DNA from 3 places in the Pseudobacter sp. genome. Region 1 is predicted to be linked to each of the others. Evidence: riboswitches for the same ligand, from Rfam matches in the RefSeq annotation. Region 1 holds a riboswitch; each other region holds the start of a gene.
The links. Region 1 has a riboswitch for S-adenosylmethionine ahead of ACTHMC_RS27715 (SusC/RagA family TonB-linked outer membrane protein). Riboswitches for the same ligand answer to the same signal wherever they lie in the genome.
Positions count from the first base shown of each region.

Region 1 (4,181 bases):
GAACTCCTCTTCAGACAAACGCCAGCTGGCGCCTGCAGACCAGAAGGTACCCCAGCGCGAGTCAGGAGAAAAGCGGCTGCTGCCGTCGCGGCGGATAGATGCCGTTGCGAAATATTTTCCGAGATAGTTGTACTGTGCCTGTCCGAAGTAGCTGAGTTTGGCGTATTCATCGGAGGTACCGGTGAAGTCGTTCAGCTGTGAAGCGGCAACGGGCTCATAGAGATCGGCCAGTGCAAATTTCTGTCTGCTGCCGCTGAGGTCGCCGGTCTCCAGTTTGTAGAACTCCTGTCCTGCCAGCAGGTTCAGGTGATGACCTGATTGCAGATTGATATCGTAGGTAGCGATATTGTTGAAGGTGAAGCTGAGGAAGCGCGTATTGCTTTTGCTCACCGTTCCTCCGATCTGGGCATCTTCACCTACCAGTGGGTTGGTGTAGAAATGTGAATTGGAGTTGATATAGTCCAGGTTAAAGCTGGTCTTTACTTTCAGGTTGTGTATGATCTCGGCTTCGAGGAAGGTTCTGGCTGATACGTTCTCGCGTGTGTAGCGTGATTTGTTCAGCGGCTGTGAACCGATGAGGTTGTAGCGTGGTAAAGCTGCATTGGGCCTGTATGCGCCGTAATCGTATTGAACTTCACCTGTGATCGGGTCCAGCTTGTAACTGCCATCAGCATTGCGCTGGTAGATGGGGTAAAAGCTGGGGATGGTTCTTCCGAACAGGACCACATTTGCCTGTTTGGAATCGGAGGAAGTGGGATAGTCCTGTTCAGTGGAGCTTGCGTTCAGGTTCAATCCTGCTTTCAGCCATTTTTTAGCCTGGATGGTGAGGTTGCTCCTGAAGTTATAGCGTTTGAAACCTGATCCCAGGTAAGCGCCTTCATTATTCGTATAACCGGTACCTATATAATAGGTGGTTCTGTCGGAACCGCCGCTGATATTCAGTTGTGCCTGTGTATATTTTGCGGGTTGCAGCATGGCTTCTTCCCAGTCGTCATTCCAGAGCGGGGTAGCGCCTGCCACCAGTTTACCGTCTGTGCCAACGGGTTTGGGAAATGCGGAGCCGTAAGGGTTGATGGCAAGATCCGTAACCAGGCGGTCAGAAGCTGTTTGTGCAGCCTGTGCTGCTGTCTGGCCGTTGCTGAGGGCTTTATTGCGGAGGGCTTCCCAGTAGAGTTCAAAGTATTGGTTGGTGCCGATCTTGTCGTAGTCTTTCGTTGCGCGGCTGCTCCATCCCTGGTTGACCGTTGCATTTACGGCAATGTCTTCTCCTTTTCTTCCCTGTTTGGTGGTGATGATGATCACGCCGTTGGCGGCGCGTGATCCGTAAAGGTTGGCGGCAGCGGCATCTTTCAGGATGCTCACGGAGGCGATATCTGCGGGATCGAGTGCATTGATGTCGCCATCATAAGGGGCACCGTCGATCACAAAGAGCGGTGCGCTGGAAGCATTGATAGAACCTACGCCCCGGATGCGGATGGCGGAACTATTACCAGGCTGTCCGTTTGCGGAAGTGGTCTGTATACCCGGCGCAAGCCCCTGCAGGGCATTGGTGAGGTTGGGAGTGAGCCTGTTGTTGAGTTTGTCTGAACTGATCACGCTGACAGCTCCCGGATATCCCGAGCGCTTTACAGTGGTATAGGCAACGGCCACCACTTCTTCGAGGGTGGAGTTGGAAGCCTTCAGTAAAACGGTGATATTGTTATCAGATTTTACATCCACTTCAATGGTCTCCCTTCCAACAAAGGAGATGGAGAGCACTCCTTTTCCTTCAGGTAATTCCAGCTGGAATTTCCCCTGCGCATCAGTGGTGGTGATACCGGAGGTTTTACCCAGCGTAATGGTTGCCCCTTCGAGGGGTTGTTTGCTTTCAGCAGTCATCACAACACCCTGGAGGGTCCTTTTTTGTGCATATAGCCCGATGCTGACGAGTAGGGCCAGCAGGAGCGTTACATTTTTTTTAAACATGTGTATGTAGAATTAATAGTAGACATGATAATCCCTTTCCGGTGTTATGCCTTTTTTATGCATATCAGCGGTTGTGCAATCCCGTTAGGGATGCGTCAGTTTTTTACTTAGTGTTTTATTGAGATGGGTGGTAACCTATCCCATACAGCAGCAACAACAACGGTATTGCATGCTCAGGGGTGTTGTGCAAATTGAGGGCAGCGGGAAAAAAACATGTTTCATTTCAGTGTGACTTTTAAATAGACAACAATCAGCCAGAAAACGATGCAATGGAAAGTAAACAGATATGCAGGAGTATTCAACTACCTCATCTTTCTCCTTTTCAGGAGCAGGAATCAGCACCTTATACTATGGGTTTGTACAGGTTGCCAAGACGTCAAAGGGCCTTTCCCTCGGTCTGTTCTGGATAAGTTGTTGTGAAAGAACTGTTGTTTGAGGATGCAAATATAGAAAGCATAAGTTAGTCTACCAAAAAAGTAGGGTAATGTTTGCCTGAAAGATTTTTGAGTGGTCATATTCAATGATCGCAGTGTTGAAATGCGGTGCTGAATTGAACAAACTTATCTGGTAAAGGTTGCGGAGTAAGCGTAAAGGATTTTATGAATTGGTGTGAACTGCCCGCTGAAAGCCTTGCCGGGCCTGATACGTCGATGATGGATGTACCCTCCATTCTGCAATTTTAAATTCAATTATTTCATTTTCCTTATTTTTAGGGCCCTAACAATGACTAGTAAACTGCACCCTGAAGAAGAATTGCTCCTGCAAAGAGTAGCTGATGGCGATGAGATCGCTTTCCGCGAATTGTATGACCGTTACAGGGAGAAAATATATTCATTCGCTGTTCAATTGACAAAGTCGGAAGACAAAGCGGATGAAATAGTGCAGGAAGTTTTCATGAAGTTATGGGCCAATCGCAACTCGCTCCAACATGTTCAGCACTTCAGTGGCTGGCTTCACCGGATAGCACGGAATCTTTTTATAGACGCGTTGAGGAAAATTGCCCGGGAACAGGTTGCCCGGAAGGAACTGCTATATCTCAAACAGGACAGTACGGCTGTTTCTCCTGACCTGTTGCAGAACAAAGAGCTTGCAAATGCCCTGCAACAGGCGTTAGGTAAGCTCTCACCTCAGCAGCGGACCATTTTTGAAATGAGCAGGATACAGGGGATGAAGCGGGATGAGATCGCCAGGGAACTGAAACTTTCTGAAAATACGGTGAAAGTGCATCTTACCCGTGCATTGAATTCCATCAGGGAATATCTCAGCACTTATCATCACTCCGGCCTGTTGGTGCTGTTACTGATGTTCCTGGCAGAAAAAAATATCCAATAAATTTTATGGATCCGGTAATACCAGTTGGAATTACCATCGTCTTATCATGGTCCGGTAGACTCCGGGCCAATTAATCACTGATTTTCTTACCATGAAAGAAGACGAAAAGTTGCTGGGGTCGCTCATCAGAAAATACATTGATGGAACTGCCTCCGGCGAGGAGGTGCACCAGTTGATGGTATGGATCGACAGTAAGGAGGGAGCTGGAATGGACGAGGTTCTCGAAGCCTGTTTCGAAGAGGAGGAAATTGTGTATCTCCAGCGGGAAGGAAAGGCTGAAGAGATCTTTCAGGCCATTGTCCGTTCGGGAAAAGCAACAGTTGTTGCAGGCCCGCTGAAGCGGAAAAGGTGGCTGCACTATGCAGCTGCGGCATCCATCGGTCTGCTGATACTGGCAGGTATCGGTATCTATGAAATGAGCAACCGGCAGGATAAGCCGCTGGTAATAACCCCGGAGGTACAGGATATGATGCCCGGCCGGGCTGGCGCTGTGCTCACGCTCGCAAATGGCAAGCAGATCATACTTGATGATTCATCCACGGGACCTGTGACCATTGAAGGGAATGTAACTATCCGGAAAGATGGCACCACGCTGCGTTACGTGCAACCTGATCCCGGAGTGGGTGGAAATATCATCAATACTATTCGTACACCTGTGGGACGGGATTATTCGCTGGTGCTTGCTGATGGAAGTATGGTATGGCTGAATGCGGGGTCTTCTATCCGGTTCCCTGTTGGATTTTCCGGAAAAACCCGCTCTGTAGAGATCACAGGTGAAGCGTATTTTGAAGTGGCGAAGAATGCCGCCAAACCTTTTGAGGTCTCAGTTGGTGATATGAAGGTGGAAGTTTTGGGCACCAATTTCAATATCAATGCTTACAAAG
Region 1 covers NZ_JBQCGW010000309.1:16,220-20,400, reverse strand. Annotated here, with positions in the region: gene ACTHMC_RS27715 (SusC/RagA family TonB-linked outer membrane protein) at 1-1,965, opposite strand, end outside; SAM riboswitch class I at 2,270-2,378, opposite strand; gene ACTHMC_RS27710 (RNA polymerase sigma factor) at 2,689-3,297, shown strand; gene ACTHMC_RS27705 (FecR family protein) at 3,389-4,181, shown strand, end outside.

Region 2 (4,181 bases), on a different contig from region 1:
TGTAACCAGGCTGTCCTTACGGAGTATATTACTGTTATATGAGAAATAAAAATTTGCCTTATTACTCAGGATCTCCAGTACATGGGCCAGTTGCTGGCGATTCACTTCCAGCGTAACGATGCGGTTCAGCGGCGTCTGTGCTACACCTGACTGATAAAGGAAAAGAAAAAAAAGAAGGAACAAAGCGCAAAGGCCTTTCTTTTTCACATTGGTTATTGTTGTCATGCTGCTGCTATACTATGCCTATTTCAGGATGATGAGAGAATCCTTTTTACTTAAGTTTATCTGCGGAAATGTTTCCTGTATAACATTCAATACTTCTTCTAGAGGCACATTATAAAAGGGAACATCGATCTCGAGGCTTTTCAGGGCAGGATTTTCTATAACGATATTTACGTTGTAAGCTTCATTGAGCACCTGCACCAGTTTCCAGAGCGGCGTATTGTCGCAGACAATTTCGCGGGTACGGTAGAATTTATAGAACTGATCCGTTACCGGTTCCTTGGTGAGCGCAGAATCATTTGCTTCGATCTCCAGTTTTTCTCTCTGTTTCAGCTGCACTGATTTTGAATCATGCTCCACTTTCACCAGTCCGCTCTCCACAATCACTTCCGTTTTTCCATTGGCACTTTTTACATTGAAGCTGGTTCCCAGTACAGTGATGGTCACATCATTGATGGTAACGATGAAGGGTTTTGATATATCCGGTTTCACCTGGAAGAAGGCTTCCCCGTTGAGTTTTACATTTCGTTTATTTCCTTTGAATTCAGCCGCATAGGAAATGGATGAATTCCTGTTGAGTGTAATAACAGAGCCATCGGGCAGGGTTTCCGCCTTTGCTTCAGCGGTGGCGGCCAGTACCACCTGCTTGCTGTTACTGTTACGGAAAGGCACCAGGATATAATACAGCAAAGCGGCAACGCCCACCAGCATGATCACAGCAGCGGCCACGCGGGTATCATACCATTTTTTGCGAACAGGTTTCACCACGGTCATCACCGGGATATCCTGCTCACCCGAGACCCGCTGCTGAAAGCGTTTCCAGGCATCGTTCTCATCCGCTTCGGTTGTAACAGCCAGTTCCTGGCTCCGGTCCCAGATGAATTTGAACTGTTCAAAATACTGCCGATGCTCCGGATCTGCATCTATCCAGTGCTCCACCTCACGGCGCTCACTGGCAGAAGCCTCATCCAGCAGGAATTTCACCAGCAGGTCATCGCTCATATTGTAAAATTCGGCATTCAATCAGTTTTCGTTTTAGAGGTTGGTCAGGATTATCAATAACAAAGGCAGGAAGTCCACCAGTTTGCTGCGCAGCAACTTCAAGGCCTTCCCCATCTGGTTTTCTACTGTTTTGATGGAGATACCCAGTTTGTTGGCTATCTCCTGGTACTTGAGCTCTTCAAAACGGCTCATCTGGAAAATGGTGCGGCACTGTTCAGGCAACTCACTCATCGCTTTCCTCAGGTTCTGTTCAAGGTCGCCCAATAATATTTTTTTGGATGCAGTTTCTGTATGTTGCTGGTTCATCTGGTAAGTGGCATGCGCCTGATAGGCCATTTTCACTTTCTGATGTTTGATGTAATTCAGGCTTTCATTGTAAACAGCCCTGTAGAGGTAGGCAGTGAGGGAGGTCTCTATATCCAGCTGTCCTTTTCTTTCCCAGATCTTGCAGAATACATTCTGGACCATCTCTTCGGCAGCCATATCGTCTTTAACGATGGTATAGGCATAAGAGTGCAGGCTCTTAAAATGACTTTTAAAAACTTTCTCAAATGCCGTTCCCAGCAGATGGGTTGAACCTGCTTCTGTTACTGCCATTCGTAGACTTTGTGTTCTGGCTCCAAATATAACTGCTTCGCCCAATTGACCTTTAGGATATATGACAACCGGAAAATGGTTTACCCCTATGGCAGCATATAAGTTTGAACAAAAAATAATGCGGCAACATCAAAATGATTGGGACTCAACATCTTCTATCTTGCTTTTTACATAGTTGAGGTACTTATCCCGGGCCAGGATGGCGGCAAAGAGGCCGTCGTGCGAGGAGCTTGCCCTGAATGGATTGGTAGCGGTATGGCTCCGGTAAGCCTGCATCGTGGATGTGGCGTTACGGGCTGCGCGTACAAAATAGACTTCGTCCATTTCCGTATTGCCGGTCTTGAAATACTGGTAGATTTCTTCGTTTTCCCGGAGGAATTTTTCGGCATGACGCAATTCCTTTTCCCAGAAATTACGGACCTCGTGGAGGTCGCTCCCGGATTCGGGATGAAAGAGTGTGGCCTTATAAACCAGGGCATAATATTCCAGCATCCCGGTAAAGGCAGGTTTAACCGTTTTGAAGAACCAGATCTCATCATGGAGAGACCTGAACTGACGGTGATTCAACAATTCCAGTAAGGCATTCCAGTTTCGTTCACAAGTTTGAAAACAGCATTCGATCTGCTCCTTTTCGGTATCATGCCGCTTACCACAGTCATCCATCTCAACCAGCATCTGTTCATACAGTTGACGATATTGTTCTTTCATAGCTAAGACAGTTAAAGCAATTCCTGCCAATGTTGCGTTCGTAACATGTATTACCCTGACCAAAGTGTAATACTCCAACAACTGTCCTCTAAACTGTAGTAAAAAAAAGCAGGGAAAGTAAAAACAATCCCTGGTTAGACCAAACGGTCACATGAGAAAATCTACTATTAAACAAACTTTACTTTGCAGCGCCAGTACTGGGTTTCAGAGATAGGCGCAAACAAAAAAGCTCACCTGATTTACGTCAGATGAGCTTCAATTATATAGGAATGCCCGTTACAGGCATTGTCTTTCTTGAAAGCTATACTCTGACTTATCTATCCCCTTTCAGGGGCAGGAATTGGCACCTTTTCCATCAGTTTTACAAACGACGATGCATTAAGTTTGCTCTGATGGAAGGTTGTCAAGGCGTCATCGGGCCCGTTTCCCTCTGCCTTTCTTGATAAGTTATTCCTTAGAACGTGGCAAATATATACAGTCTTATCCTATCAACATATACTTGCCCGAATATTTTTTTATTGTGTTTCTACTACACTTAATTACCGAACCTGTTACACCAGATATCCGAAGAGCGTATCATCCTTGTTCAACTCGGTGTAATTGATCTGAAACAACTGCATTTTCTGCAGCAACGCCTCATAATCCGCACGGTTCCGCAACTCTATACCTACCAACGCGGGCCCGGTTTCCTTATTGTGTTTCTGATAATATTCAAAGCGGGTGATATCGTCTTCCGGTCCCAGTACATCATTCACAAATTCCTTCAGTGCGCCAGGTCTCTGGGCAAAGCGGATGAGGAAGTAATGCTTCAGCCCTTCATACTGCAGGCTCCGCTCCTTGATCTCCTGCATCCGGTCGATATCATTGTTGCTGCCACTTACCACACAAACAACTGTCTTGCCTTTGATCTGTGCAGCATAATCATCCAGGGCAGCGATACTCAATGCGCCTGCGGGTTCCACCACAATCGCATCTTCATTGTACAATTTCAGGATGGTGGAGCATACCTTTCCTTCGGGCACCAGGTGCATTTCATTCAGCACTTCGCGGCAGAGTTCGAAGGTGATATCTCCTACCCTTTTCACGGCAGCTCCATCCACAAATCTTTCGATATTGTCGAGCGTCACCGGGTGACCTGCTTCCAGCGCGCGTTTCATACTGGGCGCGCCTTCCGGCTCAAGGCCAATGATCTTTGTTTTGGGAGAATAGGTTTTGAAATAGGATCCAACGCCGGCACTGAGGCCGCCGCCGCCAACGGGCACAAAGAGATAATCGATATCACTCTGGTCTTCCAGGATCTCCACGCCTACAGTGCCCTGGCCTTCGATGATCCGGAGATCGTCAAACGGAGGGATGAAGGTCATGTTATTGGCTGCTGTGAATGCGCGTGCAGCTGCAGCGCAGTCGTCGAATGTATCTCCCACCAGCCTCACTTCAATGCTGTCTTCCCCGAACATCCTGGTCTGGGTGACTTTCTGGTTGGGAGTAATGATGGGCATGAACACCACACCTTTTGCATTCAGTCTTTTGCAGGAGAAGGCAAAGCCCTGGGCATGATTACCGGCACTGGCGCAGACAACACCTTTGGACAGTTCCTCCGGAGAGAGGCTGCTCATCATATTGTAGGCCCCGCGCAGTTTGTAGGAGCGCAC
Region 2 covers NZ_JBQCGW010000059.1:1,958-6,138, forward strand. Annotated here, with positions in the region: gene ACTHMC_RS05735 (LA_2272 family surface repeat-containing protein) at 1-225, opposite strand, end outside; gene ACTHMC_RS05740 (FecR domain-containing protein) at 244-1,245, opposite strand; gene ACTHMC_RS05745 (RNA polymerase sigma-70 factor) at 1,258-1,821, opposite strand; gene ACTHMC_RS05750 (RteC domain-containing protein) at 1,951-2,529, opposite strand; SAM riboswitch class I at 2,840-2,978, opposite strand; gene ilvA (threonine ammonia-lyase) at 3,081-4,181, opposite strand, start outside.
Region 2: another riboswitch for S-adenosylmethionine. It lies ahead of ACTHMC_RS05750 (RteC domain-containing protein); the one in region 1 lies ahead of ACTHMC_RS27715 (SusC/RagA family TonB-linked outer membrane protein).

Region 3 (4,181 bases), on a different contig from region 1:
AGGTCATTGTCGTAATACTCTTCCAGGTTGCGGATCACGGGGATAGACGCACAGGCGGCGGCTTCGCAGAGGAAGGAGCGGTCTGTTTGTTTCTGCAGTTCCAGCAGTTCGGGCAGGTGCTCAGCAATCATTTTCTTGCTGGCGCTCACCACATCCTTTCCGTTCTTCAGGGCAGTGGAAACAATATTGAATGCATTCTCTGATTCATTGATCACTTCCACGATCACATTGATCTCGGGGTCGTTCAGCAGAACATCTTTATCCGTAGTGAACAGAGAATCTGGTGCGTTGCGTTTCTTTCCGGGGTTCTTGATACAGACTTTCTTTATGCTGGCTTTCAGAGATGGTGTCTGCTGAAGCACTTTATAAAGTCCTTCGCCTACTACACCAAAACCGAATAAGCCGATCGTCAGTTGCTTATGTGCGTCCATCGTTGATGATTATATATTGATAGTTGATTTGATATCGTTACATGGTTACTTCCCATTCGTCTTCAATGAGCTTCCAGTCATTGAAGGACTCATTGCCGCCGCGGATCTTCCAGTCAGAATCGATGGTCAGTTTGGAACTGATGCCACCCCTGGGGTTGCAGATCATTACGAGGCGCATTCGCGTTGGCTCGTAAGCTGCCTGGAGATCATCATAAATGATATTGATCAGCCGCTCATAGGAAGCAACGATATTGCGCAACTGGAAGATGTATTGCTTGAGTGATTTCAGTTCTATCACTTTCTTTCCGGGGTAGAAGGTGAGGTAGATCACGGCAAAGTCCGGTTGCTCTTTAACACCGAGGAATGTGAATTCCGGGATCTTGATCTTTATCTCGTACGCCTGGTCTGTAGGGTTCGGGATACCTTTCAAAATGCTACGGTCTATGTCTTTGTACGTTTTTAAAACTTCTGTGCTCATATACTTGGCTTAACAGGCAATTGTTTGCTTGCCTGTGTTGATTTTTTCCAGTTTGGCTGCGCTTGTATTGAATGCCTGTTCAAGGTCGCTGATCAGGTCCTGTACGTCTTCCAGGCCAAGGCTGAGCCTGATGAGACTGTCTGAAACACCCGCCGCCTGGCGCTTTTCAGCGGGGATGGATTTATGCGTCATGCTGGCGGGGTGGCTCACGAGGCTCTTGATGCCTCCAAGGCTTTCTGCCAGTTTGAAGAGCTGTGTGGAAGTTACCAGTGCAGTGGCTGCATCGATATGATCGGCCTTCAGCGAGAAACTCACGATGCCACCGAATCCTTTGGATTGTTTTTTCGCCACCTCATGGTTGGGGTGGGAAGCCAGTCCGGGATAATATACTTTATCAACGGCAGGATGCTGCTCCAGGAATTTGGCGATGGTGAGTGCGCTCTCACAATGCTGACGGAGGCGCAGGTGCAGCGTTTCGATGCCGCGGATCACCAGCCAGCTGTCGAATGGCCCGAGGATATTACCTGTTGCATTCTGAAAGAATTTGATCCTTGCTCCGAGCTCGGGGTCTTTGGTTACAACGAGGCCTGCAATGAGATCACTGTGGCCGCCGAGATACTTGGTGGCGGAATGCACCACGATGTCTGCTCCGAGGAGCAGGGGCTGCTGCAGGGCAGGAGTGGCGAAGGTATTGTCTACACAGAGCCAACAATTACTGGCCTTTGCGATTTTAGCGATGGCCTGAATGTCTGAGATCTTCAGTGTTGGATTGGTGGGTGTTTCCAGCCAGATCAGTTTGGTATTGGGCGTGATGGCGTTGAATACTTTTTCGGGATCGGTTGTGTCCACAAAATTGATCTTTACGCCAAACTGTGCATACACCTGTGTAAAGAGGCGGTAAGCGCCGCCATAGATATCATCTACCGCCACGATCTCATCGCCTGTTTTAAGGAGTTTGGCAACGGCATCGATGGCTGCGAGGCCTGATGCGAATGCGAGGCCTGTGGAGCCGCCTTCGAGCTGAGCGATGAGAGTTTCCAGTGTGGCGCGCGTGGGATTGCCACTGCGTGCATAATCATAGCCTTTGTTCACACCCGGTGCTTCCTGCACAAAGGTGGAGGTCTGATAGATAGGTACTGATACAGCTCCGGTCAACGGATCAACGGGAATGCTGTGAATGAGTTGTGTTGTCGCTTGCATGATAAACAGTTTTTGTGATGAGTGCTGATGAATGTGTTTTTTTCAGTGCGCACCATCGTTGATGATTGTGATTAAACAGTGTTCTGCGACAGCCATTATCAAGAGTGGAAAACGATCGGGAGAGTTGTTCTGCGCGGCTGCGGAGGCTGGCAAGCTTTCCTGCAGGGGCAAAAAAAAACTCTTCCGATAGTCAGGAAGAGCTTTTCAATATGTTTTGAAGGCGTATTGTTTGAAGCTATTATCTGACTTATCAGTCCGCTGTTAAGCGGTGGTATTGGCACCTTTTCCTCTGTTTTTGTAAACGGAGAATAGGTTGTCAAGGCTTCATCGGGCCATTTCCCTCTGCCTTTCTTGATAAGAGATGTAAAAAGAACTGGTGCAAAGATAATCAGCAATCTGATATAAACAAAAAAACCTGGAAACCGGAGTTTCCAGGCCTATAATAACGGCGGAAAAGAGACCGTTTAGAATCTGTATCCTACAGAAACACCGAAACCGGTATTCTTGGTTTTGCCTTCAGGCTTTTCTCCCTCGAATTTCGGGGCGAGATTGAGCATGCCTAACTGGGCATTGAGTTGAACAGAGAATTTGCTGGCGAACTCGTACCCGAACAGCAGGTTACCACCGGCGTCGATACGTTTCATCGGAACTTTACCTACGTAATCAGCAGCTTTTGCATCGTTCGTGAATTTGATATCGGCTTCGCCGTCATCACCTTTAAACTTGCCTGTTACGCCGATACCTACGTAAGGTCCCACACCCATCAGGAGTTTGCCCTGACCCAGGTCAGCTTTGTAGAGGAAGTTAACAGGAACTTCAATATAGCCGATGTTTGCTTTTACGTCACCGGAACCTTCCAGTTTTGCGCCTTTGGTGCTGAAAAGCACACCTGGCTGAAGGAAGAACTCGTCAGCAAGAGGAATTTCAGCATTCACTCCAACATTGAATCCGGTTTTGAGTTTGTTATTGTATTTATCGCCACTTGCATCTTCACCTGTCAGATTCTGAAAGTTTACACCTGCACGAACACCAAAAGTGGTTTTGTTCTGTGCCTGCGCTGCACCTGCCATCAGAGCTAAGATTGCGCTAAGAGCCAAAAATTTCCTTTTCATTTGCTTGGTTTTTGTTTAAGAATTGGTTTGTTTTTAAGGGTTGTTTATGATTACTGATTTGCTTCTTTCTTAGCCTCATTCTTCATTTTCTCATTGGCTGTGATCAGGAAGTTAACGCGACGGTTCTGTGCGCGGCCTTCGTCTGTATCATTGGTTGCAACCGGAGCTGATTCGCCATAACCTTTTGTAGTTACACGTCCGCTTGCAACACCATTCCTGGTGAGGTAACCAGCTACTGAAGTAGCTCTTCTCTGAGACAGCTGCATATTGTACTCATCGGTACCCCTGCTGTCTGTGTGGCCCTGAACCTCGATATTGGTATCAGGATAATCTTTCAGGATGGCAACCAGCTTTTTCAGACTTGCTTCTGTTGAAGGAGTCAGGTCAGCTTTGTCGTAACCAAACAGTACTGCATTCTTATCTGCAAACTCAACAACGATACCTTCGCCTACACGCTCAACGGTGGCTCCGGGTACTTCGTTCTTGATCTCAGATGCCTGTTTGTCCATTTTTTTTCCGATCACAGTACCAGTAACACCACCCACTGCGGCCCCGATGATGGCGCCCAGTGCCGTATTCCCTGCCGCTTTACCGATCACCGCACCTACTGCGGCGCCGCCGGCCGTTCCGATTACTGCTCCTTTTTGTGTTTTGTTCATGCTGCTGCAGCCTGCTAAAATCACAGATACTGCCATAATTCCTGTCAGGGTGTTTTTAAGTTGTTTCATAAACTTTTTTTTAAATGTAAATCAAGGTAAACTTCCAATGAACTGATTGTTCGCTAATTATTCAGAGCAGGCTAAACGAGGTCACAAAACTCATTAAAATTAGCAATACTACATACAGTAGAATATCCACCTGATCTTGAAAACTCATCCTTGCCTTTTCAATTTTTATACCACAATAGCATTCTGGTACCTATCTCATTGACAATGAGCTTGAAAAAGTAGTTGGAGTTCT
Region 3 covers NZ_JBQCGW010000300.1:79,419-83,599, forward strand. Annotated here, with positions in the region: gene ACTHMC_RS26640 (homoserine dehydrogenase) at 1-431, opposite strand, end outside; gene queF (preQ(1) synthase) at 469-909, opposite strand; gene ACTHMC_RS26650 (trans-sulfuration enzyme family protein) at 919-2,109, opposite strand; SAM riboswitch class I at 2,354-2,470, opposite strand; gene ACTHMC_RS26655 (porin family protein) at 2,574-3,221, opposite strand; gene ACTHMC_RS26660 (OmpA family protein) at 3,272-3,949, opposite strand.
Region 3: another riboswitch for S-adenosylmethionine. It lies ahead of ACTHMC_RS26650 (trans-sulfuration enzyme family protein); the one in region 1 lies ahead of ACTHMC_RS27715 (SusC/RagA family TonB-linked outer membrane protein).